DNA from 2 places in the Bradyrhizobium sp. CCGUVB1N3 genome. Region 1 is predicted to be linked to the other one. Evidence: riboswitches for the same ligand, from Rfam matches in the RefSeq annotation. Region 1 holds a riboswitch; the other holds the start of a gene.
The links. A riboswitch is a leader RNA that binds a small molecule or an ion and turns the genes downstream of it on or off. The one in region 1 is predicted to bind ZMP and ZTP.

Region 1 (14,434 bases):
ATCCGGGCCTTCATGGTTCGAGACGGCGCTGACGCGCCTCCTCACCATGAGGGGCAGGACGCAGCGAGACTGACGCGGGACAAGAGAGGGAACATGGCCACGGGCTCCGATGAGCATGCAAGCGGCTACTTTCCGCGCTGGAAGCTGAAGACGTCGGGCGTGATCCTGCCCGAGGAGCGGCTGCCCTGGGGCCAGACCATCATTGCCAGCCTCCAGCATGGCGTCGCGATGTCCGGGGCGACGATCATCGCGCCGCTGCTGATGGGGTTCGACCCAAATCTGGCGCTGTTCTTTTCCGGCGCCGGTACGCTGATCTTCTTTACGGTCGTTGCCGGACGCGTGCCGAGCTATCTCGGCTCCAGCTTCGCCTTCATTGCCGTCGTTATCGCGGCGACCGGCTATTCCGGGAAGGGACCGAATCCGAATATCGATGTCGCGCTCGGCGGCATCGTCGGTGCCGGCGTGCTCTACGGCATCATTGCGCTGATCGTGATGTGGGCCGGCGTCGGCTGGGTCGAACGCCTGATGCCGCCGGTCGTCACGGGCGCGGTGGTCGCCGCGATCGGTCTCAATCTCGCGCCGGTGGCCGTGAAGGCCGTGAGTGCAGGCGCGTTCGACACCTGGGTCGGACTGTTGACTGTTCTGATCATCGGCCTGACCGCGGTGGCGGCTCCGGGATTGTGGCGCCGGCTGCCGATCATCGTCGGCGCCATCGGCGGCTATCTCCTTTATCTCCTGCTCGCCAATGGTTTCGGTCTGGGCAAGCCGATCGATTTCACCCAGCTTTCGGCCGCGCCATGGATCGGCCTGCCAAAATTCACGACGCCGACCTTCCATGCCGACGCGATCTTCCTGATCGCGCCGGTCGCGATCATCCTGGTCGCCGAGAATCTCGGCCACATTAAAGCCATCGGAGCGATGACCGGCCGAAGTCTGGATGGCTATCTCGGCCGCGCATTCCTCGGCGACAGCCTCGCGACGATCGTTTCGGCCTGCGGCGGCGGCACCGGCGTCACCACCTATGCCGAAAACATTGGCGTCATGGCGGCGACGAAGGTCTATTCGACGCTACTATTCGCGGTGACGTCCGTGGTGTCGATCCTGCTCGGCTTTTCGCCGAAATTCGGCGCGCTGATCCTGTCGATCCCGGGTCCCGTGATTGGCGGCCTGTCGATCGTGCTGTTCGGCCTGATCGCGGCGATGGCTGGGCGAATCTGGGTCGAGAACAAGGTCGACTTCTCCGCCCCCCGCAACCTGATCACGGTCGCCGTTGCGCTCACCGCCGGCGCTGGCGATCTCACGCTCAAGTTCGGCGCCTTCACGATGGGCGGTATCGGCACCGCGACCTTCGGCGCGATCGTGCTCTATCAGGTGCTAGCCACGAAGAACGAAGGTAACGGTTCCGTCACGCCGCCGGCAGCTCAAGCGCGATGACGCCGTCGCCGCTGTCTGCGGCCCTGACACTGTCGCGTGCCACCGATTCAATGGCGGGCCATCGCTCGCGGAACAGCGCCGATGCGTCGTGAAAATTCGAAGCGTCAACCCTGACGCAGCAGGCCCGCCGTCGGCCACCATCCGCTATCTGAAAGGAGAAAGTAAAGCCGACGCGCTCTCCATCGCCATCGACCGCCCGCTGTCTTTGCATCAGTGTCCCCTGATGTTGCATTCACCGGCGCACCTTTCGTTTTCGATTTGGAAATTCCTGCGGCGCTATTGTGGCGTTGTTCAAATAGGTTTGCAGTGTTGCAAACATCTGACACTTATCGTGAGGTAGCGCTTCCAAGCCCTGTTCCCGATGACTACGATTGAGGCAGTCGGCCGAATACATGAGCTCGAAGACGGGCATGAGAGCGAGACGTTACATCCTCACAAGCGCGGCGCTTGCGCTCGCAATCGCGCTGACGGCACCGATCGATGTCGGCTCGCCGGCGCGCGCACAGCCGGCCGCGCTCACGGCCGAGCAATCGAAGGCACTCGAGACCTACGATCGCGCCTTGAATGAATTCAAGACGATCCTGAACCAGCGGCGTCGCCAGATCGATGCGCATGAGCCGCTTCCGGACCGCCCCGGCCAGGCCCTCTACCTTGCACGCGTCGATGTCATGAGCTCCTACAAGGATCTTACCGATGCGCTTCCGTCGCGGATCGGGCGGCCCAACAAATACGAGGTTCCGCCGACCTATTTCGACGCCGATATCGAACCGCTGATCGACGAATACCGGGCCCTCTTCGACGTCATGGAGGCGCCGCCCGCGAATGCGCAGGCTTCGCCGACGCCGTTCAAGGACGTCGTCGATCTCGGCACCGCGATCGCGCGCGCCAAGGGACTTGACGCGAAAGGCGCCGATGCGGCCGGCCGCATCAGCCTGGGGCTATTCTTTGCCGAGACCAACGGCAAGCAGAATGTCGGCAACGGCCGCGCCAAGGCCTATATCGGCAGCTTTCAGACAGGGCCGTCGGAGGACCGCAACGGCCGCAAGCAATGGCAATCGATCAAGGCCTCGATCGCCGCCTTCGATCCGCAAATGATCGCGCGCGACGACAAGGAGGAGGCCCGTGCCGCCGGCCTCGACCATCGGCTCAACCACTGGACCGCGGTGCGTGACGGCCTCATGAACGCGCACGCCGATCTCTTCGCGCAGATCCCCGGCATCGCCAGGACGCTGCCGGATCCGATCGACCAGATGAAATTCTTCGAGCTCATCCAGATCATCCCGACCGCGACCCGAGCCGCGCTGAAGTCGGGCAATTTACTTCAGAGCCGAGTCTCCGACCCGACCGTGATGAAATATCTGCGCAACAACAGCATCTTTGCCTATGGTCGCGCCGACAGGGCAAGAACGTCGGCGAGCTTCCGCGAAATCCTCGATGCGATGTGGCTGTTCAATCAGAAGTTCGCGCGGGCGCAGGCGGAGTTCGAACGCGTGCGGACGCGGTGAGGGCATTCACCGCATCGTCTCCGCCAGCTTGCTCCATTCGCCTGCACCGATGCGAACGATCAGCTTCGCTCCGCCGGCGCCATCGGGCTTGAACACCGAAGCCTCGCCCTCGCGCACGTCGAACCAGTCCTTGCCGAAAGCGTCCATGAGGTTCGGCTTGTGCGAGACGATGACGAGATTGCCGCCTGCGGGCGGCGGCGTGGCCGCGAGCTTGCGCAGCGCCTGGGCGCGGCGGTTGTTCTCATCGGGCGACACCACGAGACCGCCCTCGGTAACGTCTACGGATGCCGTGACAGTGCCGAAGCCGAGCAGCGTGCCGGTGTCGACCGCGCGCTGGAACGTGCTCGTGATGACCGCGCTGACGGGAATGCCGAGCCTGTGCATCGCAGCTCCGACCGCCGTGGCCTGCACACGCCCTTCCTCGGTGAGTTGCCGCTGGGCCGCGACGTTTTTCATGTTGAGCGGATCGGTGTCGGCCTGGTTCGCATAGGTCGGACCGTGTCGGAACACGATGACGTGGCCGCCCTGGCGCACCCCCTCCAGCCATTCGGGCTGCGCTGCCGTCACCGGATTGGCGGCGAGACCAACCCACAAGATGAGCCACGCAATACGGATGCCAAGCATGATGCCGCCTCCCATCGGCCGGCGCGGCCCGGCCATGCCGCGCCCCGATGTAGCGCGAGCGCGCGACGCAGGCTTTGCCGTCTTCATGAGCTTTTCGTGACGGGCGCTTTGCGTTTGATGGAGGCGGCGGCGAGGGGAAAGACCGGGTTGGGTCGGCCGATGCGCACCTCAATCAGGTCAGTTACCCTGACCATCTTTTGGCGTTGCAGTTTCAGCCATTTCTCGTCTAGAAACGCCTCAACGAGCCTCCCGGCAACGAACCGTCAACGGTTTTGGCCGAGGATTTTGTGGCTCAAAGGGTCTGGCAATGCTGATTCGCGGCCAAAATGACGGGATTTCGGGGGAGGCGGCTCTGGCCGTCTGCACCGCCGCGTCCCGGCCCGCGATCCTGCCCACCCTCCTTCTTGGCGAGCTCCTTCTTACCTGCCCCTGAGGGCCGGCTGGGCGAACGCGCCTGGGCACTCAGGGGTTGTACGAGATCACCGGACACCTCAAGCGCTCGAGCCAACTGAAGGGCGCACCAGCTTAAAGGAAATTTCGAAATGGCCACCGTGAACAAGTCCGAGAAGGACCGCGTCATCATTTTCGACACCACCCTGCGCGACGGCGAGCAGTGCCCCGGCGCCACCATGACGTTCGAGGAGAAGCTCGAGGTTGCCGAACTGCTCGACGATATGGGCGTCGACGTGATCGAAGCCGGCTTCCCCATCACCTCCGAAGGCGACTTCCAGGCGGTGAGCGAGATCGCGCGCCGCTCCAAGAATGCCGTCATCGCCGGCCTGTCGCGCGCGCATCCGGCCGACATCGACCGTTGCGCCGAAGCGGTGAAATTCGCCAAGCGTGGCCGCGTCCACACCGTGATCGCGACCTCGCCGCTGCATATGCGGGTGAAGTTGAACAAGGCCCCGGAGCAAGTGATCGAGACCTCGGTTGCCATGGTCGCGCGCGCCCGCAATCTGATCGACGACGTCGAATGGTCGGCTGAGGACGGCACCCGCAGCGAGATGGACTTTCTCTGCCGCATCGTCGAGGCCGTCATCAAGGCCGGCGCCACCACGGTGAACATCCCCGACACCGTCGGCTACACTACGCCGGACGAGTACACCCACTTCATGAAGACGCTCATCGAGCGGGTGCCGAATTCAGACAAGGCGGTGTTCTCCGTGCACTGCCATAACGACCTCGGCATGGCCGTTGCGAACTCGCTGGCCGGCATCGTCGGCGGCGCGCGTCAGGTCGAGTGCACCATCAACGGCATCGGCGAGCGTGCGGGCAATGCCGCCCTCGAAGAGATCGTGATGGCGATCAACGTGCGCAACGACAAATTCCCGTACTGGAACAAGATCGACACCACGCAGCTCACCCGCGCCTCGAAGGTGGTGTCGGCGGCGACTTCGTTCCCGGTGCAGTACAACAAGGCGATCGTCGGCCGTAATGCCTTCGCGCATGAGAGCGGCATCCATCAGGACGGCGTGCTGAAGGACGCTTCGACCTACGAGATCATGCGGCCCGAGATGGTCGGCCTGAAGCAGTCGTCGCTGGTGCTCGGCAAACATTCCGGCCGCCATGCCTTCATCCACAAGCTGGAGGAGATGGGCTACAAGCTCGGCCCCAACCAGCTGGAAGATGCGTTCGCGCGGATGAAGGCGCTGGCCGACCGCAAGAAGGACATCTACGACGAGGACATCGAGGCGCTGGTCGACGAGGAAATGGCGGCCTCGCACGATCGCATCAAGCTGACCTCGCTGACCGTGATCGCCGGCACCCATGGCCCGCAGCGCGCGACCATGAAGCTCGACGTCGACGGCCAGACCAGGATCGAGGAAGCCGAGGGCAATGGTCCGGTCGATGCCGTCTTCAACTGCATCAAGGCGCTGGTGCCGCACGAGGCCAAGCTCGAGCTGTACCAGGTTCACGCCGTGACCGAAGGCACGGACGCGCAGGCCGAAGTGTCGGTCCGTCTGTCCCATGACGGCCGTTCGATGACGGCGCGCGCGGCGGATCCGGACACGCTGGTGGCCTCCGCCAAGGCCTATCTCGGCGCGCTCAACAAGATCGTCATGAAGCGCCAGCGCGATACGGTGACGACGGCGGCGGCGAGCTGACAAGCGAAGCTTGTCATTCCGGGTTCGATGCTCCGGGCCGCGCTAGTGCGGTCCCGTCGCATCGCCCCGGAATGACCGTGATAAGAGATAGCAGCCCTGCTAACGGCCAATAGCGGCTGCGGAAGCGAGCCGCTATTGATGCAGCCGGCATAAGGATCGGCCGCCCGCGCGCGGGGCGGCCCAAACAATAACAAGGGAGAGATCATGCGCACTTTCGCGATCGCGGCATCCGTCGCGGCTTTGGTTCTGGGGCTTGCCGGTCCGGCAGCCGCCGACCCGATCGTCATCAAGTTCAGCCACGTCGTCGCAACCGATACGCCGAAGGGCAAGGCGGCCGAGAAGTTCAAGGAGCTCGCCGAGAAGTACACCGGCGGCAAGGTGAAGATCGAGGTCTATCCGAACTCGACGCTCTACAAGGACAAGGAAGAGCTCGAGGCTCTCCAGCTCGGCAGCGTGCAGATGCTGGCGCCGTCGAACTCCAAGTTTGGTCCGCTCGGCATCCGCGAGTTCGAGGTATTCGACCTGCCCTACATCCTTCCCGACCTGAAGACGCTGCGGAAGGTGACGGAGGGACCGCTTGGCGCGAGGCTGCTCAAGCTGCTGGACTCCAAGGGCATCACCGGCCTTGCCTATTGGGACAACGGCTTCAAGCAGATGAGCGCCAACAAGAAACTCATCACGCCGGCCGACTATCAGGGCGTGAAATTCCGCATCCAGTCCTCGCGCGTGCTCCAGGCGCAGTTCAAGGCGCTGGGATCGCTGCCGCAGGTGATGGCGTTCTCCGAGGTCTACCAGGCGCTCCAGACCGGCGTCGTCGACGGGCAGGAGAATACCTGGTCCAACATCTACACCCAGAAAATGCACGAGGTGCAGAAGTACATTACCCAGACCAATCATGGCTACATCGGCTACGTTGTGATCGTGAACAAGAAGTTCTGGGACGACCTGCCCGCCGATGTCCGCGACCAGCTTGCGAAGGCCATGAAGGAAGCGACCGACTTCAACAACGCGCAGTCCCAGAAGGAGAACGACGACGCGCTCGCCGAGATCAAGAAGAGCGGCAAGAACGAGATCATCTCGCTGACGTCGGAGCAGGACGAGGCGATGCGCAAGGCGATGGAGCCGGTCTACAAGGATGCCGCGGGCCGCGTCGGCCAGCCGTTGATCGACGAATTCCAGAAGGAAGCGAAGAGCGCGACGAACTGAGCTCGCGCCGTTGCAATGCGAGAAGGGCTTCCGTGCGCGACGCGGAAGCCCTTCATTCGTTTTGGCGGTCATTGTTGCGAATAATTTCAAACTGCGACAATGGAAGCGGTGTTTGCAAAGCGGTGTTTGGATATATCTTCGGATTACATCTTGGTAAGACTGGCCTCTCTATCGAAGTTGTAAGTTGAACACGGTGCAAATGGCGCCCATCTTCAGGGAACCTTGGAAGAGGAGGTTCGTATGAGGAAGTTCGCCATCGCCGCCATCGCGGTGCTCAGCATCGCCGGCTCCGGCGCTGTCTACGCGCAATATCACCGTTTCTCCGACCACATGCGTCACATGCGCATGAATCCGGAAGATCGCGCCGCCTTGGTCGATGCGCGCATCGCTGCCGTGCATGCCGGGTTGAAGCTGAATGCCGACCAGGAGAAGCTGTGGCCGCCGGTCGAGGCCGCCGTGCGCGATTTCGCCAAGCTGCGCATCGATCGCGCCAATGCGCGGATGAACGCTGGCCCCGGCGATGCCGACAAGCAGGATGATCCGGTCGCCCGCCTGCGCCAGCGCGCTGACGACATGGGTGCCACGTCCACGGCGCTAAAGAAGATCGCCGATGCCGCCGATCCCCTCTACAAAACCCTGGATGAGGGCCAGAAGCGGCGCCTGGCCGTTCTGACCCGCCACCAGGGCCCGTTTGGCGGCGAGGAGGGCTGGCGTCACCGCTTCATGGAGCACCGCATGGACCGCATGATGGACCGCGGCATGGACCGCTTCCATGGCAGCGACCGGGATGGCGGGCCGGACCGGGAGGGCGGCCGCCTGTAAGGCCCCGCAATTCTCCGGGCAACGCGAGCGAAGCCGCTGGAATCCAGCGGCTTTTCTCTTTTTGGGACCCGGCCATGAAGACTTGGAAAACCTCGTCCACATCGCTTGCCTTCCCGGGATCGCTTTGCTAAACGACCGGCCTCGCAAGGCATTAGCCGCCTTTCGGGCGCATAGCTCAGTTGGTAGAGCAGCTGACTCTTAATCAGCGGGTCCCAGGTTCGAGCCCTGGTGCGCCCACCAAACAAAACTTCCTCTTTTTCAATAGGTTACGGGAAGGTCGCCGAGAACAAAACTGGTCTCGTGCGACGTTTTTTCTGGTCGCACGTCGCACGCCATGCGACGAGCCGACGAAGTTCTTGGTGTGTTCTCGAGAGATGGTTCGCATAGCGAAGTATCTTCCGGCCAGGAGATGCTGAAGCTGATGGGCCGACTGCGAAATTACGTTGACAGCGCCAAGTTGGTTAGCGCTCGGCACGGGCGATCGACGGGACGGCATTCGTCATCGTCCGAGACCCAGAATATTACCACGCAAGCACCGCTGCATCGTGCACGCTACAACCAGCCGAAATGAGATTCGGCCGGTCGGCGATCAGCCCTTCATCCCTTCTTTGCGCACCTGCAATTCGAGGCGGTCGATGCCGGTATCGGCCCGATCGGCATTGCGAGCACGGTAATGCTTCACGATGGTCTGCGCGCTTCGGTACGAGTGCCCCGTGATGTCGCAGATCGTCAGGAGGTCGCAGCCGGCGCGATCAAGCAGCATCACGCAGGTATCGCGCAGGTCCTGGTCGTGTTTCTGGTCGAGTTCGCCGGCGCCATTGACGAACATCAGCGACGGGCACGGCTTCAGGCGCCATGCTCCGCCATCGCCATTGCTGTCGCGCGCCGCCTGCGCCTCCAGCCATCCCGCCAACGCTCGCGCGCGTTGATCGATTGCGCGAGCGCGCTGCGCTTTGTTCCCTTCATCGAGAGGGAAGGGCGCGAACAGCCCGTCGACGGTACTGATCAATTCCGTGGTCAGTCGCTCCGCGCGGACGATCGCCCGGCGCACGGTATCGCGTGCGAGAAACCCGAACACGGCTACGGCACGCGCGGTCGACACCCAATGGCGGTAGGTGCTCTCGTCATAAGGCTCACCGGTGTCCTCATTGACAACGAACTCGAGCGGCACCGTCTCAAGTTGAAGCCGTAGCTTAAGCGCCTTTATCCGCGCCCGCGAAACGTTTAGCCGTGTACTAAGTTGAGGCGCCTCCTTGATGTCGACGAGTTCGCCAGTCTTGCTTTGCCGGAACGCATGCCGTCCCGCAGCGTCGCTCTCGTCGCGCATAATCAACCGGTCGGTCTGGCGCTGCCCGGTGAACAGCGCCAGATAGAAGCTGTCGCCGATCGAGGCCCGATCGATCGCATCGGCCGCGGCAACCCACGCGGAAAATTCTCGCATCGCGACCAACACGATGCGGCCGTCCGGATGATCGAACTCCATGCCCTCCCGCGGGTTGGGTCCGAGGCGCCACAGGATGCTTTCTTGGCCCCAAGTAAACGCGGCTGACAGCGTCGCGATCATCGCCAGCGCCATATGATGGCCGCGTACCGACTTCGCATAGTTGTAGAACGCTCGGAACTCGGGTTTACCGATCGACGATGGTGTTGCGGTGGCGATCGCCTCGAGTTCGCGCGTGGGCTCGGCAACGCCCAGAAGTCTGGCAGCACGAATCTCGGCGCGCATTCTCGCAGCAGCTTCGCGCGTCTGCGGCCGATAGAGAATAGCTGAGATGCACTTGCGATAGGACGATTGCGAGGCGGAGGACAATGCCTTGAACTCCTCCGATTTGCTCCAGTCGTCCAGAAGATCCTCAATAGTGGCACGCTTCCGTACAGTAATCTTTTTGGGCAGTTTGCCAGCGCGCCGCGCCGCCTCAATTTCCGAGCTTCGTCTGTCGGAAAAGTCGGAGGCCTCCTGTAGATTGAACCATGCGCCGACCGGGCGGCCCTTTTCATCGTGGGGCGGATGGCGCAGGTCCGTATCGACAAAGCCGAGTGCCCTCGCGTAAGCGCCATGCGACGAGCGCGGACGGCCGTCACGCCACTTCACATAGGGGAATTTCGGATTGGCCATAGAAGCCTCGGCGCCGAAGTAAAGGAAAGGCAGCCATTGGAATCTAGCACCATCTTTAATGTCAAGCGCCATTGTGCCCATAGGCCACTCTCAGGCGCTCGCGATGTTCTTCGTCGCTTGCCGCCGGCGGTGGCGCGAATGCGTCATTAGCGATCGTCTTCGGGCGCATGGGATGATGCCGAGTCAGCCAGGCGTCGAAGCCAGTACGCTCCCATTTGAGCGGTCCGCGTTCGCTGATCGGCGCTGGCAAGCCGTCGCGCTCGTGCCGGCTTTGGCGCGTGCGATAGAACGTGTCCAGTGAGACGCCTATCGCCATCGCAACCTCGGTCGAAGAATAGGGTGGCTCCATCCTCTGGGGACTGTTCGGCAGGCGCATATGCATAAGTCCGCAACGCCGCGTCACTTCTCCCTCCTTTGACAGAAGTCGATAGAACATGGGAGCAGACAAGGACGAAGGTGAAAGCGCACGCACCAGACGTAGGGAATTCGGCTAATTTGGAGTGCCACCGCCGCGTCCTTGCCATTGCGCGGATCGCTCCGCATCCCGACAAAGATGACGAATTGCGGCCCCAAGACAAGGAAAAACATCTCATAATTCAATGCGTTGCATCGTAGCCACGCGCTGATCCGACATGCGAGGCGTAGCAGATCGGGAGATCGCAAAGTCGAGCGCACAAAAAATATTTTCGTGATGACCGTCCGAACCGCCACTTGCGTGATTGCTAAGAGCGCACAGCTCCGCCCTCCTATCATTTCTTCCACCTCTGCCGCTCGCGGGGTCACAAAAGAGTCGCGGCCTTGCCGCGAACCGAAAATTCGGCTATATAACCAGCTATACGATGGAGGCGATCAGTGAGCAAAAGCGCACAGAAAAGGGCGATCGAAAATTACCGATCCCGGCTGACGAAGCGTGGCATTGTGCGGTTCGAACTCCACGCCCTCGAGACCGATCGCGACCTCATCAGAGCGCTTGCGCGCAAGCTGATCGAGGAAGGCCCGGAAGCTGGTAGTCTCCGGCGCACGGTTCAACAGGCCGTTTCTGGCGAACCCTCCAAGCCCGGTGGCATCTTGGACGCATTGCGTCGCTCTCCGCTCGTTGGCGCCGATCTCGACCTGACGCGCCCACGCGAAGAAGGGCGCAAGGTCGACCTGTGACGCGCTATCTTCTCGACACCAACATCATCAGTAACGTCGTCAAGCCGCAGCCGTCAGAGCCGCTACTGGCTTGGATGGCAGCACAGCGAGATGAGGATCTGTTCATCGCATCGCTTACGGTCGCGGAAATCCGGCGCGGCATCCTTGAAAAGCCGCGCGGGAAAAAACGGGACGCTCTCGATGCGTGGTTCTCCGGCCCGGATGGGCCTCAGGCCCTGTTCGCGGGCCGCATTCTGCCATTCGACGAGAAGGCCGGGCTTGTCTGGGCGCGCCTGATGGCGGAGGGCAAAGTCGCCGGACGGCCGCGCAGTGGGCTCGACATGATCATCGCAGCCATTGCGGCGGCTAACGAATGTACTGTCGTAACGGATAACGAGAGGGATTTCACCGGAGCTCAGATTATAAATCCGATGCGCAGACGCGGGTTGTGAGCGGCATCCGGTCCATCAATCTTCGCCTCATTGACGAACTCGTCGACTTTGTCCGCGTCTGAAGACCGAGTGGCGCGCGCTCGCCAGCCCCGGCAAACCAGCCGCGCGCTGCACTGGCCCGCTACATCCCGCACCACAGATCGATAATCTCTTTGAACACATCGCGAAGTCGCGGTTTTAAGTGCTGAAGCTGTATTGGATCGATTCGCGGTCGGATAGGCTCGTCTATGTGACTGCAGTCCAGATACGTTGTGTAGCGTAGCTCGATCTGTAGCGTCTCCGTCGAAGAGTCGCAGTATCCCTAATCAAATAACCGCCCGAGAAGGGCTCGTTGCAGACCGTCCGGAAGCGTTGTCGTTCGAAGGCATTGATGGCGAGATTGGTCGTCTCTTGCCGACACGATACACCCCGTAGGTCACCGACGCAGACATCGTCTTCAATGGGGCCGAAAAAAGAGTGAAGATCAAGAAGCAGAACCCGCTTATGCAAGGTCAGCAGGTGTCCGATGATATTGGACAGCTCTTCATGGTAAGGATGAGTGGTAGTCGACCAATCGTTGACGAAGACTCAGTGTTTCCGGGAGCTCCTGATAGATCGGCGTTCCATCAAACATCGAGTCGAAGATGACAGCTTCGTGGAATGAGCCAAATAACAGTCCTTCCGGATCCCGATTTAGGTCAGTGACGTATCGACTGTGTTTAGCCTCGATAGTCGTAACGCCCAACTCAGGCAGAAAATCGTAGGCCATTGGGAGATACCAATCAGTGTTTCTCAGCCACGCTCGATGAAGTGGCGTAAATGCATTCGCGATCGATGGCGGAACGAACGTGCCGCTGTGCGGCATACTAGCAATGACGGGAACTGATTTTCCCCGCAGGTTGCCCGATTCGATACAGCTCCTGACCGCATGTATTCGCGCCAGCCAATATGTTGGTCATGGGCAGCGTCCCTCACTCTAGAATTAACCGAGCATCCGCTCGGCGGCCCAGGCGAACGGCACGATACCCCGCTCTCCCCGTGGTTTGTCCACGTCAATCGCCAGTTGAGCAAGGGTCGCAGTCTATCACTCAACAGATGCAACGGTGTATCTGCGCGGCACGCATTTTCAGGAAGCCTCGCAAATGTGCTACAGCATCCGCTGCGACACGCTGACCGATTTTTCAGAGTTCGATTCGCGTGACGAATATCGGCAAGATTGAGACTTTGTTTCTCTTGCGATGAACTGAATAGACAGGCCAAGTCGGCGGAAACGGCCGGAAGGGCGGAAATACGCCGATCCTGACATGCTGAATTCCGGCGGTGCGCCTTTGAGGGGAAAGCCTCCCCCTACGCCCGAGCCTATGGTCTCGGCCGCCTCCTCTGCGGGAGAGCCCCGCAACGCCCCATGAGAGTGAGAGGGTGGACGGGCTTCGCCGTGACGAGTTGAGGGCTGGAGGAGAGGCCTCCGGCGCCCGTCATGGAGATGACCCATGACTCAAGGCGAAGTTCTGAGCGCTGGCCGCGACCGAGTCGGCGGCTACAAGGTGGACGTAACCCGCGGCGAGCGCATCGGCCGCGTATCCTCGGAGTGGTTTTCACGGCCGGCGGACGAGCGCTATCTGTCGCTGTCAGACCTCTACGCCGCCATGCACCGACGGACCGAGCGCAGCCGGACCCGAACGGTCGAGAGCGCAGCGATCCGGGTGGAGGCCAGCCGCGACAATGCTGAGCGCCTGGCGCTGATACTGCCCGGCTGCGATGCGCCGATCGCACCGACCCACTGGAGCTTCAGCCAACTCGCGGGCCTTGTCGGAGCGCCAGCGGCCTACCTCCGGCAGCTTCCGGCGCCGCTCGCCGGCATCAACCTGCAGTACGGCTTGACCTCCCATTCCGCCGAGCAAGTGAAGACGCTCGAGATCGAAGATGGTCGCGTTGAGCTTCGCGCTGTTACAGGCCCTGAATACGGGCGTATCTTTGATCATGCACTCGTGGCGGCCGTGCAGCGCATCGCCGGCAATGGCACGGGCGATACGCGGTGGAAGGTGCCGGGCTTAGGTCATGTTGCAACTGTATTCTTGAACGCTGAGACCTCCTGCGCAGGGAGGGCCTGATCATGGCGTTTCGAGATCGGGCCGATGTCTACGGCCGCATCACCGCCGAGATCATCGCGGCAATCGAGCAAGGTGCCGGCGAGTGGTGCGCGCCATGGTTCCACAACGGGACGAGCGCTGCCCGTCCGACCAATGTCGCTTCCGGCAAGCGCTACCGAGGCATAAACACGTTGGCCCTTTGGCACGCAGCCATGGCCGGCGGTTACGCTGATGGCCTATGGGGTACTTATCGGCAGTGGCAGAACGTCGGCGCGCAGGTACGCAAGGGAGAGCGCTCGACGACTGTGGTGTTGTGGAAGCAGATCGCTTCGTTCGAGTCGGCCGACGACGATGACAGTGATGATGGTGGCCACCGCCGGATGTTCGCCCGGGCGTTCTCGGTGTTCAACGTCGCTCAGGTGGACGGATATGCGCAGCCGCAGGCGGACGTCCTGTCGGAGAGCGAGCGCCTAGCGCATGCCGAGGCATTCATCGCCAACCTCGGCATCAAGACCGTCTTCGGCGGTTCGGAGGCTTACTACCTCCCGTCATCGGACACGGTGTTCATGCCGGACTTTGCTTCCTTCCGCGATGCCGCGTCTTTCTATGGGGTCTGGACGCATGAGAACGGACACGCCTCAGGGGCAAAGCACCGGCTTGACCGCGATCTCTCGGGCCGGTTCGGCTCGGCTGCCTATGCTGCCGAGGAATGCTGTGTGGAGATTCTCAGCGGGCTTATCCTTGCCGATCTGGGCATCGCCCACCATCCACGTGCCGATCATGCAGCGTATATTGCCTCGTGGATCGACGTGCTGAAGGATGATTCCCGCGCCATCTTCACGGCAGCCAGCAAGGCGCAGCAAGCGGCCGACTGGATGCACGCGCAGCAGCCAGCACAGCTTGAATCGGCAGCCTGATCAACGGTTGCGGGCGTTCGGCTTCGTGCCATGCAGATGCACTGGAGACC
Region 2 (14,434 bases), 2.1 Mb from region 1:
GCCGGGTGTGGGTCCCGTGGCTTGCATGCAGCTCATCGCGAAGATGCCGGAACTCGGACGTGTTGGTGCAAAACAGATCGCGGCACTCGCGGGCCTTGCCCCCTTCAACGTCGACAGCGGCGCCTTCCGTGGCAAACGCAAGATCGCCGGCGGTCGAAAGCGCGTTCGTGACGCCCTCTACATGGCTGCCCTCAACGCGGTTCGCCGGGCCGATCCGTTCAAGGCCTTCTACGCACGACTGCGACAGGCCGGCAAACCAGCCAAGCTCGCTCTCATTGCCGTCGCCAGGAAGCTCCTAACCGTCCTCAACGCCATGATGCGCGACAGGAAGCCCTACCTGCAGACCGCGCCGACATAACAGTTGCCGGCTCTGCGTCGCGTCACTTCGTGCCGCGCCGCGTCCGGGACACGAGAACGTCCCGCTTCAACAGCATTTCCTGTCGGCAAAGCCCGTGTGCTCACGCACTTGTCAGGGCGTGGGCCGGCACGCCCGTATCTTTCCCGGCGAGTGTTGTTTTCCGGTCATTTACTTTAATTGGAACTTTTCCTTTGTTCCCCCTGCTGGCTGGGCCCAAGGCGCGGCGCGTGGAAACCATCCGGTTAATGCGCGCGGTTAAGAATGCGTGGGCGAGCGGGCGATTTCCGGGTTTTGCGTACATTTTCGGACAACCCGTTCGGGGCAACGGATAAGGAAGCAAGTGATGTCGATGAGGATTGCGGTGGCATTGGCCGCCACCATCGGGGCAGGGGTCTTGATGTCGACGGCGGCCGAGGCGCGGCCGGAAATGGTGGGGCTGCACGGAGCCGATTATTCGCCGGGCACCATCGTGGTCAGAACCAATGAACGCCGGCTCTATCTCATCCTCGATGACGGCCACGCGATGCGCTACCCCGTGGGCGTCGGCAAGTCCGGCAAGCAGTGGGCCGGCACCACCCGTATCGACGGCAAGTATCGCAACCCGGCCTGGTCGCCTCCGGCCGAAGTGAAGCGCGACAAGCCGCAGCTTCCCGACGTGATCCCGGGCGGCTCGCCGCGCAATCCGATGGGCGTCGCGGCGATGACGCTGGCCGGCGGCGAATACGCCATTCACGGCACCAACGTGCCGGGCTCGGTCGGCGGCTTCGTCTCCTACGGCTGCATCCGCATGCTCAACGACGACATCAGCGACCTCTACAGCCGCGTGTCGGTCGGCACGACGGTCGTCGTCACGCGCTGAGAACGAACTGCTTCAAGACGAAAAGCCGCGTTTTGACGCGGCTTTTTTATTGCCAGAAGCGCCAGCCGCGCGCGCACCAGCCCTCGCGATGGCCGCCATTGTAGCTGCGCGCATAACCGCCCGCGAGCAGCGCTGCCGACACGTTGGGCGTGCGCTTGGTGGCAACATCGGCGAGAATGCGCCCGTATTTCTCTGAGCCAAGATTGTAGATCACGACGCCGCCCTGGCCGAGCAGATTGCGCAGCACATCGGTGGCAGCTTCGGCCTTGTCCAACTCGTCCCGACATGACGCTTTCATTTCGGGCGCATCGATGCCGCGCAGGCGAACCCGCGCGACGAGATCGCGCCCGTTGTGTTGATGCACGCGCGCGAGAAACGTGTCGCCGTCGATGGTGCGGATGACGTCAACCGACTGGCGAATGTCGGGATTGCCGGCCTGCTGCAGGATGATCTCGGCGTCCTGCGCCCGGTCATCTCTGGCATGCGGAACGGGCCAGTTGGTGCCATGCCGGTAGGTGAGCACGATCGCCGTCACGACGACGACCACGAACATCCATGGCAGCAGGCCCGCGAAGCGGCGGCCGAACGGCGCGCCGCTGAACGAAGGCCGATAGGAATTGATTCGGTCGCGAGGAAGCATCGGCCGACGCTAGGCCTGAGTCGGCTGAACCAACAAGTGACGCCCCCGTGTCAAAAATCCGAGGCGATGCCCTTCCGCTCCCAATCGCCATAGCGCGTCGGCTCGGGCCCCTTCGGCCCCTGCAACTCTTTTGGTGCGGCTTCGGCCTTGGCCGCAGCCACTTGCCGACGTGCCTCGGCTTCCGCCAGCGCGCGCTGGGCGGCCGGCGTCAGCGGTTTGCGCCGGGGAGGGTTGGACGGAGTATCGTTCATCTCAGGCTTCCTAGCCCAGCTGCGTGCCGCGCGCGATCGGAAAAAACGCCGCGCCCATGGCAGAGATCGTCAGGCGGGGCTGAAAAAACCAGAGGCGATTCTTACATTTGGCATATTCGCATGCCACAGATGCGCTTCTTAAGGCATGCGCCCTCACGGCGGAACTGCCGCTCGCTCAGAACCTTACGCATGCCGTCTCAACGTTTTGCTCCACCCACCGAAGTGCCCGGCCTCGCGGCACGGCGGATCGCCGCTGACATCGTCGATGGTGTCCTGCACAAGCACCGCACGCTGGACGACCAGCTCGACGGTGGCGGCGCGCATCCCGGACTGAAGACGCTCGCCGATCGCGATCGCGCGCTGATGCGGCGCATGGTGGCAACCGTCCTGCGCCGGCTCGGCACGCTCGGCCACGTGCTGTCGCGCCTGCTCGACAAGGGCATCCCCGGCGAGGCGCCGCGCGCGCAAAGCGCGCTCCTGATCGGCGCTGCGCAAATTCTCTGGATGGATGTTCCCGATCACGCGGCGGTCGATCTCTCGGTCCGCCTGGTGCAATCCGACCGCCGCGCGGCGCGCTATGCCGGCCTCGTCAACGCCGTGCTGCGCCGCTGCGCGCGTGAGGGCAAGGCGCTGCTGGAGGAAGTCGCGACGCAATCGCTCGACCTGCCGCCCTGGCTGCTCGCGCGCTGGAGCGCGCATTATGGCGAGACCACCGCGCGCGAGATGGCGCTCGCGCTCGGCCACGAGCCCTCGCTCGATCTGACCGTGAAGTCGGATGCCGCGCAATGGGCGAGTCGCCTGCACGGCGAGGTGCTGCCGACCGCAACCGTGCGCACGCTGCTGCACGGCGCGGTGACCATGCTGCCCGGCTTCAGCGAAGGCCAATGGTGGGTCCAGGACGCCGCAGCCGCATTGCCGGCCCGGCTGTTCGGCGATATCGCGGGAAAATCCATCGCCGATCTCTGCGCCGCTCCCGGCGGCAAGACGGCCCAGCTGGTGCACGCCGGCGCGAATGTTGTCGCGGTAGACCGTTCGCCGGCGCGCGTGGCACGGCTGCGCGAGAACCTGGCGCGGCTGTCGTTGCAGGCCGAAACCGTCGTCGCCGACGCCGTGGAATGGGCGGGTCCACAGCACGGCTTTGACGGTATCCTGATCGATGCGCCCTGTACCTCGACCGGCACGATCCGCCGCCATCCCGATGTGGCCTGGCTGCGCCAGGAGTCCGACATCGCGGCGCTCACGTCGCTTCAGCAGCGCCTGCTGCGCAAGTCCGTCTCATTGCTCAAGCCGGGCGGAACGCTGGTCTATTGCACCTGCTCGCTGGAGCCAGAGGAAGGCGAGCAGGCGATCGCCACGCTGCTGGCAGAAGAGCCGGCGCTGCGCCGCGTGCCCATCCAGCCGTCCGAGGTCTCGGACCTGGCCGAGATCATTACCACTGAGGGCGACCTGCGCACCCTGCCGAGCCATTTGCCAAACGCCGACCCACGGCTCGGCGGGCTCGACGGATTCTTCGCCGCCCGGCTGGTTAAATCCTGATTTTGCACCGGATTTTGCGTCGCTGATGCTGATTCGCCGCCTTTCAAGGTGGTGTCAGCCGGCCGATTTTGGGATTAAAAGGATTCGTCAGGAATCCTCTCCCCCTTCAAGGCAAGGCGTGTCGGTCGCTCAACGCAGACGCATCTCGACGTTGGTCATGAACCGCTTCGCGCGGAACATGCTGGCGCGCGCGAGCGGCGGGTCGGTGGCGGTGTCGCGGCTCTGGCCAGGCCGCACCGACCGGCTGATCATCGCGCCGCACGACCTACGCACCGCTGACGCCACGCGCGCAGCCGAGATCTATGCCGGGCGCTTCGTGTTCGCCGGCAAGATCGTCAATTGCCACGGCCGCTCGATCTTCGATCTCGAGCCGCCGTCGGAGGACTGGGAGGTCGCCCTGCTCGGCTTCGGCTGGCTGCGTCACTTGCGCGCCGCCGACACGGCGCTGACGCGGGCCAACGCCCGCTCGCTGGTCGAGGACTGGATCTCCAATCCCGCCAACAAGCGCCGCGCCGTGGCCCGCCGCGCCGACGTGCTGGCGCGTCGCGTGATCTCGCTGTTGTCGCAGGCCCCATTGGTGCTTGGCGACACCGACAACAAATTCTATCGCCGTTACCTGCGGGCGCTGGCCCGCGAAATTCGTTTTCTGCGCTTCACGATGGTCGACATCCCCGACGGGGTGCCGCGGCTGCAAGTGTTGATCGCGCTCTGCTACGCCTCGCTGTGCCTTGCCAACCAGGCGCGCCACATCCGCAGCGCCTCGCGCAAACTATCCGACGAATTGCAGCGTCAGATCCTCCCCGACGGCGGACACATCTCCCGCAATCCGGGCGCGTTGATCGAGCTCCTGATCGACCTGTTGCCGCTGCGCCAGACCTTTGCGGCGCGCAACATCGCGCCGCCGCCGGCGCTGCTCAACGCGATCGACCGGATGATGCCGATGCTGCGCTTCTTCCGGCACGGCGACGGCAACTTTGCGCTGTTCAACGGCATGAGCGCGACGTCGTCGGATTTGCTCGCCACGCTGCTGGCCTATGACGATACCCACGGCGCGCCGATGGCGACGATGCCGCATACCGGCTTCCAGCGCCTCGACGCCGGAGCGTTGACGCTGATCATGGACACCGGCGCGCCGCCGCCGGCCAATGTCAGCCACGACGCCCATGCCGGCTGCCTGTCATTCGAATTGTCCTCAGGCACGAGCCGCATCGTGACCAATTGCGGCATGCCGACGACGGGGCGCGACAATTGGCGGCCGTTCGCGCGCGGCACCGCGGCGCATTCGACGCTGACCTATCGCGAAACGTCGTCTTGTCAGTTCGTCGAATTGTCGGCGATGAAGAAGCTGCTGCACGGCGCGCTCGTGATCAGCGGGCCGGCCGTCGTCGAGAATTTTCGCGAGGTCGTTGCGAACGGCACGTTGTTGACGACGTCGCATGACGGCTATCTCGCCAAGTTCGGCGTGATCCACCGGCGTGTGGTGATGGTCGGCAATGATGGCACGCGGCTCGACGGCGAGGATACGCTGTCGCCGCCGCAGAGCGGACGGCTGAAGGGCGCGAATTCCGATTTCGCGCTGCGCTTCCACCTGCATCCGGCGGTGAAGGCGAGCCGGCTGTCGGACGCCCGCGGCGTGATGCTGGTGCTGCCGAACCGCGACGTCTGGACCTTCGAGGCGCTCGACGACAAGGTCGATCTCGAGGACAGCGTGTTCCTGGCCGGCAATGACGGGCCGCGCCGCACCGCGCAGATCGTGATCCGGCAGGATGCGCGTCAGGCCCCCTCGATCCGCTGGAGCTTTGTCCGCTCCACTGCTTCGCCCCAAGTCACCAATGCCCGCCGCAACGCCCGGCGGGAGCCGGAACTTCCGCTGTAAAGGCAGCGCGATTCCGTCCTATCTAGCCGTTGTGAACAGCACCGAAAGCTGGTAACGAGCCTCCGCTCGCGCGACTGGCGACCTTGGATGGAGCACCATCGGGAAGCGCGGGACATAGCTGCCGCGCGCCTGGGCATAGGGACTCCCTGAACAGAGGATCTTGCTCATGACTGACCACCCCCGCCGCGTCACCCGCGCCCTGCTCTCCGTTTCCGACAAGACCGGCCTGATCGAATTCGCCAAGGCGCTTGCCGCCCACGGCGTTGAGCTGGTGTCGACCGGCGGCACTGCCAAGGCGATCGCGAGCGCCGGCCTCAAGGTGAAGGACGTCTCCGACCTCACCGGTTTCCCCGAGATGATGGACGGCCGCGTCAAGACGCTGCATCCGAAGGTGCATGGCGGCCTGCTTGCGATCCGCGACAACAAGGAACATGCGGAAGCGATGAAGGCGCACGGCATCGCGCCGATCGATCTCCTTGTCGTCAATCTCTATCCGTTCGAGGCGACCGTCGACAAAGGCGCGGGCTTCGAGGAGTGCATCGAGAACATCGACATCGGCGGTCCCGCGATGATCCGCGCCGCCGCCAAGAACCATGACGATGTCGCCGTCGTCGTCGAGGCGCAGGATTACCAGGCCGTGCTCGACGAGCTCGCCGCCAACAACGGCGCGACCACGTTGAAGCTGCGCCGGCGCCTCGCCGCCAAGGCCTATGCGCGCACCGGCGCCTATGATGCCGCGATCTCCAACTGGTTCAACCGGCAGCTCGAGATCGACGCGCCCGACTACCGCGCCTTCGGCGGCAAGTTGATCCAGGCGCTGCGCTACGGCGAGAACCCGCACCAGACCGCCGCCTTCTATGCGACGCCCGACAAGCGGCCGGGCGTCTCGACCGCGCGGCAATTGCAGGGCAAGGAGCTCTCCTACAACAACATCAACGACACCGATGCGGCCTATGAGTGCATCGGCGAGTTCGACGCCAAGCGCACCGCGGCCTGCGTCATCGTCAAGCATGCCAACCCCTGCGGCGTCGCGGAAGGTCCCGATCTCGCCACCGCCTATCGCAGGGCTCTGGCCTGCGACTCGACCTCCGCCTTTGGCGGCATCATCGCGATGAACCGCGCGCTCGATGCCGACACCGCGCGCGAGATCACGAAGATCTTCACCGAGGTGATCATCGCGCCGGACGCGAGCGAGGAGGCAATCGCCATCATCGGCGCGCGCAAGAACCTTCGCCTGCTGCTCGCCGGCGGCCTGCCCGACCCGCGTTCGGCCGGTCTCACCGCCAAGACCGTTGCCGGCGGCTTGCTCGTGCAGAGCCCCGACAACGCCGTGGTCGACGACATGACCTTCAAGGTGGTGACCAAGCGTGCGCCGACCGACGCCGAGATGCGCGACCTCAAGTTCGCGTTCCGTGTCGCAAAGCACGTCAAATCCAACACCATCATCTATGCCAAGGATCTGGCCACCGTCGGCATCGGCGCAGGCCAGATGAGCCGGGTGGATTCGGCGCGGATCGCGGCACGCAAGGCGCAGGATGCGGCGAACGAGCTGAAGCTCGCCGAGCCCCTCACCAAGGGCTCGGTCGTCGCGTCAGATGCGTTCTTCCCGTTTGCCGACGGCATGCTCGCCTGCATCGAGGCTGGCGCCACTGCCGTGGTTCAGCCCGGCGGCTCGATGCGCGACGACGAGGTGATCAAGGCCGCCGACGAGCACGGCATCGCCATGGTGTTCACGGGCACCAGGCACTTCCGGCACTAGCTGATCCAGCGTAGCCGGATTGCGCTTCAGCGAAATCCGGGTCGCGGTGGGCACGCACCCTCCACGCGTCGTCCCGGCGAAGGCCGGGACCCATACCGCGTGATCTATCGGTAGCGCGTAGTCTTAGTACCGTGGAATGACTGCTTAACTGCCAGTCTTCGCCAAACTGCTCCCTGGGGTAATGGGTCCCGGCCTTCGCCGGGACGACCTTGAAATGCCTGGCGATAGTGCCCTGGATTGCGCTGCGCTCCATCCGGGCTACGAGCCGCAGCTACTCCCGCACCCGCATCAACAACGCCAGCCCCGCGGCGAAGAACACCACCAGCACGCCCATGCCGGCCTTTTGACTCGCAGTCCCGGCCGTGATTGCGCCGATCAGCAGCGGACCGATGAAAGACGTCACTTTTCCCGTCAGCGCGAACAGGCCGAAATACTGCGCGATGCGGTCCTTCGGTGCGAGACGGATGAGGAGCGTGCGCGAGGCGGCCTGGAGTGGGCCGCCGGCGGCGCCGATCAGACATCCCAGTACGAGATAGGCGCGCTCGGCTGCGCCCGCGAACATGGGTCCGCCCGGCTCGGGCGGCGCCACGCTGATGAACAGAATCGAATCCTTGTCGACCAGCAGGATCGCGGCGAGCGACAGCAGCAGGATCATCATGCTGATGGCAATCACGCGCTTCGGTCCCAGGAGATCGTCGAGCTTGCCGCCGAGCCACGCGCCGAACGTGCCGGCGATCGCCAAGATGATCCCGAAAGTGCCGATCTGGATCGTGTGCCAGCCGAACGTGCCGGCGGCATAGATGCCGCCGAAGGCGAACAGCGACACCAGGCCGTCGGTGTAGATCATGTTGGCGAGCAGGAACGTCGCGAGCGATTTCTGCCGCGGCAGTTCGCCGAGCGATTGCTTCAGCTGCGTGAGTCCTGCGCGCAACGCCGCGCGCACCGGCCGCTTGGCGGGATAGTCCGGCGTGAACAGGAACATCGGCGTCACGAACACGATGAACCAGAGTCCCGTCAGCGGTCCCGTGATGCGATCGCCCTCATGCATGGCCGGATCGAGCCCGAACAATGGCTTGAAACCAAGCAACGTACGCCCGGTCTCCGGGTTTGCGGCGAGGAAGCCGAGCACGATGATCAGGCTGATGATGCCGCCGACATAGCCGGTGGCCCAGCCATTGCCGGAGAGCCGGCCGATTCGCTCTGGCGGCACAAGTGTCGGCATCATCGCATTGTTGAAGACTGTCGCGAACTCCGCGCCGACGCTCGCGAGTGCCACGGCCGCCAGGAGCGGCGGGATGATGGCGGGATCGCCAGGCTTGCCGATCCATAGCGCCGAGGAGCCCAGCACCAGGATGGCGCCGAAAGCAGCAATCCAGGGCTTGCGACGGCCCGCGGCGTCGGCAACGGCCCCTAACACCGGCGACAGCAGGGCGATGACCAGGCCGGCCGCCGCCATCGCAAATCCCCACAACGACTGTCCGGTCGCGGCGTCTGGCGCGACGCTGGTGGCGAAATAGGGCGCGAAGACGAACGTCGTGATCAGGGTGAAATAGGGCTGCGCGGCCCAGTCAAAGAAGATCCAACTGACGACGGCGGTGCGCGGCGGATAGGTCCGCTCCGCATCGGCGATATCGGTATCAGAGGCGATCGTCGTCATCAGCATTCCTTAGCACGAACAGTTTTGCCTCCCTTAGCGCAAACGGTATAGCATTGCCGTGACGGCTGTGCAGTGGCGGCAAGACACGGCAGAAACAAGACACGGCGGAATTTTGATGATGTCGTTTGTCCTGACACGACGAAAAGTCGTAGCTGCCCTCACGATTCTAGGTATCAGCCTGTTGCCGGCGCGCGCTCAGGATGCGCGCCGCATCTACGAGCCGCCCGCGCTCGACACCGTTCACGCCATCGCCGCCGAGCACGGCATGGTGGTGGCGCAGGAAAGGATCTCCGCGCAGATCGGCGCAGACATCTTGCGCAGCGGCGGCAACGCGGTGGACGCCGCGGTCGCGACGGGTTTCGCCATGGCCGTGACCTATCCGCGCGCGGGCAATATCGGCGGCGGCGGCTTCATGGTGATCCATTCCGCCGACCGCAAGGAAGACGTCGCTATCGACTATCGCGAGACCGCACCGGCTGCGACCACATCAGATATCTTCCTCGGCGCCGACGGCAAGCCCGATATCGCGAAGTCGCGCGATTCCGCGCTCGGCATCGGTGTGCCCGGCACGGTCGCGGGACTTGCGCTGGCGCTGGAGAAATACGGCTCCGGACAGTTCACCCTGGCGCAATTGCTGGAGCCCGCGATCGCGCTCGCCCGCGACGGTTTCGTCATCAGCGACGACACCGCCGACACCTTGCCGGGCGCGCACAAGCGATTCGCGCGCTGGCCGGCGTCGGCGAAAATCTTCTCACGACCGGACGGTACGCCGCTGCAAGAGAATGACCGGCTGGTGCAAGGCGATCTGGCCCAGACCCTGGCGACCATCGCCGCCCAAGGCTCGCGCGGATTTTATGAGGGACCGGTCGCCGAGAAGCTCGCCAAGGCCGTCACCGATGCCGGCGGCATCATGACTCCGGAGGACCTGCGGTCATACAGGCCCGTGATCCGCCAGCCGGTGCGCGGCAGCTACCGCGGCTTCGACATCGTCTCGATGCCGCAGCCGTCGTCGGGCGGCGTGGTGCTGGTGGAGACGCTGAACATCCTGGAAGGCTTTCAGCTCTCCGAGCTGAAGCAGGGCTCGCCGGCCTCGCTGCATCTGCTGATCGAATCGATGAAGCGCGCCTATGCGGATCGCGCGCGCTACCTCGGTGATCCCGCTTTCGTCAAGGCGCCGATCGAGACCCTGATCGCCAAGGGCTATGCGGCTAAACTGCGCGCCGGCATCAACGCCGATAGTGCCACGCCGGCGAGCGAGATCGTGGCGAGTGCGACGCCGCCGCGCGAAGGCAGCAACACCACGCATTTTTCAGTCGTCGACAGTCGCGGCAATGCGGTGAGCAACACCTATACGCTCAACTTCAGCTATGGTGTCGGCCTCGTCGCCGACGGCACCGGTGTGCTGCTCAACAACGAGCTCGACGATTTCACCGCAGCGGTTGGCGCCTCCAATGCCTATGGCCTCGTCGGCTACGAGGCCAATCTGCCCGGCCCCGGCAAGCGGCCGCTGTCCTCGATGTCGCCGACGATCGTGCTCAAGGACGGCAAGCCGGTGCTGGTCACGGGCTCGCCCGGCGGCAGCCGCATCATCTCCACCGTGCTCCAGGTGATCGTCAACGTGCTCGACTACAGGATGGATGTCGCGGCTGCCGTCGCGGCACCGCGGCTGCATCACCAATGGCTGCCGGATGAGGTGCGCGTCGAGCGTGGCTTTTCCGACGACGTCCTCTTCGAGCTGAAGGCGATGGGTCACCTCGTCGTCGAACCGATGGGCCAGACATCGGCCAACTCGATCGCGGTGACGCCGAACGGGCCGTTCGGCGCGCCCGACCCACGCACACGGGGCGCTGCGGCAGTAGGGCAATAGCCCTCTCTACCCGGTAGCCGCAGATGCGCCCCATGAGAGTCGTCGTGCGGGCATTCCGTTGATCGCAGCCGTAAACTAGAAGCCGTCATTCCGGGGCGGCTCGAAGAGCCGAACCCGGAATCTCGAGAGTCCGGGCTCGCCCTTCGGGCGCCCCGGAATGACAGCGAAAATTACCGCCCGATCTGGTACGGCCCGCCCTTCTCCAGCGCGCGTTGATAGGCCGGGCGCGCGTGGATGCGCTCGAGGAACGCCATCGCCTTGGGATGGCCCTGCTCCAGCCCGCCGCGGGCTTGCGCCGCTTCCAGCGGAAAACTCATCTGGATATCGGCCGCGGTGAATTCGGGCCCAGTGAACCACTCGGTTTTACCGAGCTCGCCTTCCCAATAATCCATGTGCTGCTTGATCTGCGGATTGACCAGCGCCGTCAGCGCCTGGTTCGAGACCTTGCGCACCAGGGGACGCAGCAGCGCCGGCGCGCGCTTCGGCATCAGCGTGAACAGCAGCTTGAGCAGCAGCGGCTGCATCGCTGAGCCTTCGGCATAGTGCAGCCAATAGGTGTAGCGCAGCCGCTCCGGCGTGTCCGGCGGCGGGATCAGGCGGCCGTTTCCATAGGTGCCGACGAGGTATTCGACGATCGCGCCTGACTCGGCGATGGTGTTGCCGTTGTCGGTGATCACGGGCGACTTGCCGAGCGGGTGGATCGCTCGCAGCTCCTTCGGCGCGCGCATGTCCGGCTGACGCTGATAGCGCACGATCTCGTAGGGTACGCCCAACTCCTCGAGCAGCCACAGCACGCGCTGCGAGCGTGAATTGTTGAGGTGATGAACGGTCAGCATTTTTGAGGTCCCCAGCTGGTCTCGGGCGTGTTGGTGCCAGCCCGGCGGGCGAATGTCGAGCCGGACGGTCGCCATTTTTACCCGGGCATATTGACGCTTCTATTTCACCCGGATATTAATCCCACCACCGTGTCAGATTACACAGCGATTTCAATGCAGGATACCTTTACAGCCTTTGTCGGCCAACGGCGCCTGGCCTCGGGGCCGATCGCGGATGTGGCCTTGGCGGTCAAGCGCGCGGATGCGTGGGCGGGCTCGCCGATCGTGATCTTCAACGACTTGACCGGGCGGGCGGTCGATTTCGATCTGCGCGGCGACGACCAGGAGGTGCTGGCCCGGCTGGCGGCGATCGCGCCGGCGCAATCCGATGGGGGCATTGAGCTGCCGAGTGCGCCGCGCGGCCGTGGCCGGCCGAAGCTCGGCGTGGTGGCGCGCGAGGTGACGCTGCTGCCGCGGCACTGGGAATGGCTCAACGCGCAGCCGGGCGGCGCCTCGGTCGCGCTGCGCAAGCTCGTCGACGAGGCGCGCCGTGCCAGCGGCGATCGCGACCGCGAGCGGCAGGCGCGCGATGCCGCCTACCACTTCATGTCGGCGATGGCGGGGAATCTTGCGCATTTCGAAGAGGCCTCGCGCGCGCTGTTCGCAGGTGACCGCCGCCGTTTTGCGACCGAGATCGCCGACTGGCCCGCCGACATCCGCGACCACGTCCTGAAACTCGCAAGCAGCGACCGCGCGTAGGCGGAACACGCCCTGCAAGGTATTATGACCATCATCAAATAGGTGGACCTGCCGCGCCTGCTGCGCCAAAATATACGCAAAGCGAGACTCACGGGAGGACGTTTTGACGCATGCCCCACAATTCTTGTTCGATTTCGGCAGTCCCAACGCGTTTCTCAGCCATGAGGCGATCCCTGCGATCGAGACGCGGATCGGCGTGAAATTCGAGTATGTGCCGATCCTGCTCGGCGGCATCTTCAAGGCGACCAACAACAAGTCGCCGGCCGAGACGCTCGCCGGCATCAAGAACAAGCGCGAATTCCAGGCGGTCGAGACCGAGCGCTTCCTCAAACGCTTCAACGTGCAGCCCTATGTGTGGAACCCGTTCTTTCCCGTCAACACGCTGAACCTGATGCGCGCGGCGATCGCGGCGCAGATCGAGGGCGTGTTGGAACAATATGTCGAGGCCGCGTTCCACCACATGTGGCGCGAGCCGAAGAAGATGGACGATCCGGAAGTCGCGATGAAGGCGATCGCCTCATCGGGCCTCGATGCCCAGAAGCTGTTCGCCCGCGCCCAGGAGGGCGAGGTGAAGGCAAGGCTGATCAAGAACACCGAGGAGGCCGTCGCGCGCGGCGCATTCGGCTCGCCGACCTTCTTCGTCGGCAACGAGATGTTCTTCGGCAAGGAGCAGCTGCGCGAGGTCGAGGAGACGGTGTCGGGAAAGTGATTCCGGCCCAACGAGCGAAGTGAGGTATCTCCCCCGTGTCGTCCTGGCGAAAGCCACGACGACACCGAGACAAGAGCAAGAACAAACGGAGCATCTTTCATGCGCATTCTCGTAGTTGGCGCCGGCGCCATCGGCGGTTATTTTGGTGGCAGGCTGTTGCAGGCTGGGCGCGACGTCACCTTCCTGGTGCGGTCGCGGCGCGCGAACGAGCTTGCGAGCGCCGGCCTCGTCATAAAGAGCCCGAACGGCGATGCGACGTTGACGAATCCGCCGGCGGTGCAGGCGAACAAGCTCTCCGAAAAATTCGACGTCGTGCTGCTGAGCTGCAAGGCGTTCGACCTCGACGACGCCGTTAAGTCGTTCGCGCCGGCGGTCGGGCCGAACACCACGATCATTCCCGTGCTCAACGGCATGCGGCATCTCGACGTGCTGGACCAGAAGTTCGGCGCCGAGCGCGTGCTCGGCGGGCTCTGCGCCATCGCCGCGACGCTGAACGAGAGGCGCGAGGTGGTGCAGCTCCAGCCGATGCAGTCGATCAATTACGGCGAGCGCGACGGAAAACTCTCGGCGCGGGTGAAGGCGATCGAGGAAGTTTTCACGAGCGGCATCGCGGGCGCGGCCGCGAGCCACAACATCATGCAGGACATGTGGGAGAAGTGGGTGTTCCTCTCCTCGCTCGCGGCGTCGACCAGCCTGATGCGCACCTCCGTCGGCAACATCCTGGCGGTCGCCGGCGGCAAGGATTTTCTCCTGGGCATGTTGGACGAGACCAGCGCGACTGCGACCGCATCGGGCTACACGCCCGGCGGGCCGTTCTTCGAGCGGGTCAAGGGCTTGATCACCACCGAGGGCTCACCGATGACCGCGTCGATGTTCCGTGACATCAAGGCAGGCCTGCCGGTCGAGGCCGATCACATCATCGGCGACCTCATCGCGCGCGCCGATGCTGCGAAAGTGCCGGTGCCAAAACTCCGCATCGCCTATACGCATTTGAAGGCGTATGAGAAGCAGCGGGCTGCGTAACTGGGCAACCCCACACACCGCCGTCGTCCCGGGGCGCGCGAAGCGCGAGCCCGGGACCCATAATCACAGGATTGGGTTTGGCGAGGACTCGGAGTTGCCAGCTCGCGCTACAACTCCTCCCTGGGGTTATGGATCCCGGATCTGCGCTTCGCTTGTCCGGGATGACAGCGGTGATCTACTGCAAATGCGCGAGGTAATGCGCGAGTGCGGTGATCTCCTCTTCGCTGAGCGAATAGGCGATGTCGGCCATGGCGGCGACGCCGCCGCCGACGCGCAAGCCGGCCTTGTAGTCGCGCAGCGCTTTCACAAGATATTCCTCGCGCTG

Region 2: another riboswitch for ZMP and ZTP. It lies ahead of purH (bifunctional phosphoribosylaminoimidazolecarboxamide formyltransferase/IMP cyclohydrolase); the one in region 1 lies ahead of NLM33_RS49945 (N-formylglutamate amidohydrolase).

Annotation. Positions count from the first base shown of each region.
Region 1 covers NZ_JANADR010000001.1:8,486,421-8,500,854, forward strand. Annotated here, with positions in the region: gene NLM33_RS40060 (solute carrier family 23 protein) at 94-1,434, shown strand; gene NLM33_RS40065 (hypothetical protein) at 1,845-2,939, shown strand; gene NLM33_RS40070 (histidine phosphatase family protein) at 2,946-3,650, opposite strand; gene NLM33_RS40075 (2-isopropylmalate synthase) at 4,106-5,668, shown strand; gene NLM33_RS40080 (TRAP transporter substrate-binding protein) at 5,873-6,874, shown strand; gene NLM33_RS40085 (Spy/CpxP family protein refolding chaperone) at 7,115-7,696, shown strand; tRNA gene NLM33_RS40090 (tRNA-Lys) at 7,861-7,936, shown strand; gene NLM33_RS40095 (hypothetical protein) at 8,286-9,893, opposite strand; gene NLM33_RS40100 (hypothetical protein) at 9,874-10,128, opposite strand; gene NLM33_RS40105 (hypothetical protein) at 10,665-10,967, shown strand; gene NLM33_RS40110 (PIN domain-containing protein) at 10,964-11,398, shown strand; partial or broken gene NLM33_RS49940 (N-formylglutamate amidohydrolase) at 11,624-11,923, opposite strand; gene NLM33_RS49945 (N-formylglutamate amidohydrolase) at 11,922-12,320, opposite strand; ZMP/ZTP riboswitch at 12,375-12,454, opposite strand; partial or broken gene NLM33_RS40115 (DUF932 domain-containing protein) at 12,868-13,431, shown strand; gene NLM33_RS40120 (ArdC family protein) at 13,491-14,384, shown strand; gene NLM33_RS40125 (TetR family transcriptional regulator) at 14,385-14,434, opposite strand, start outside.
Region 2 covers NZ_JANADR010000001.1:6,338,392-6,352,825, reverse strand. Annotated here, with positions in the region: gene NLM33_RS30280 (transposase) at 1-358, shown strand, start outside; gene NLM33_RS30275 (L,D-transpeptidase) at 702-1,217, shown strand; gene NLM33_RS30270 (thermonuclease family protein) at 1,264-1,857, opposite strand; gene NLM33_RS30265 (DUF1674 domain-containing protein) at 1,908-2,108, opposite strand; gene NLM33_RS30260 (RsmB/NOP family class I SAM-dependent RNA methyltransferase) at 2,298-3,644, shown strand; gene NLM33_RS30255 (heparinase II/III family protein) at 3,802-5,520, shown strand; ZMP/ZTP riboswitch at 5,581-5,662, shown strand; gene purH (bifunctional phosphoribosylaminoimidazolecarboxamide formyltransferase/IMP cyclohydrolase) at 5,687-7,279, shown strand; gene NLM33_RS30245 (MFS transporter) at 7,551-8,936, opposite strand; gene ggt (gamma-glutamyltransferase) at 9,052-10,803, shown strand; gene NLM33_RS30235 (glutathione S-transferase family protein) at 10,974-11,639, opposite strand; gene NLM33_RS30230 (DUF2239 family protein) at 11,793-12,377, shown strand; gene NLM33_RS30225 (2-hydroxychromene-2-carboxylate isomerase) at 12,481-13,086, shown strand; gene panE (2-dehydropantoate 2-reductase) at 13,186-14,109, shown strand; gene NLM33_RS30215 (c-type cytochrome) at 14,285-14,434, opposite strand, start outside.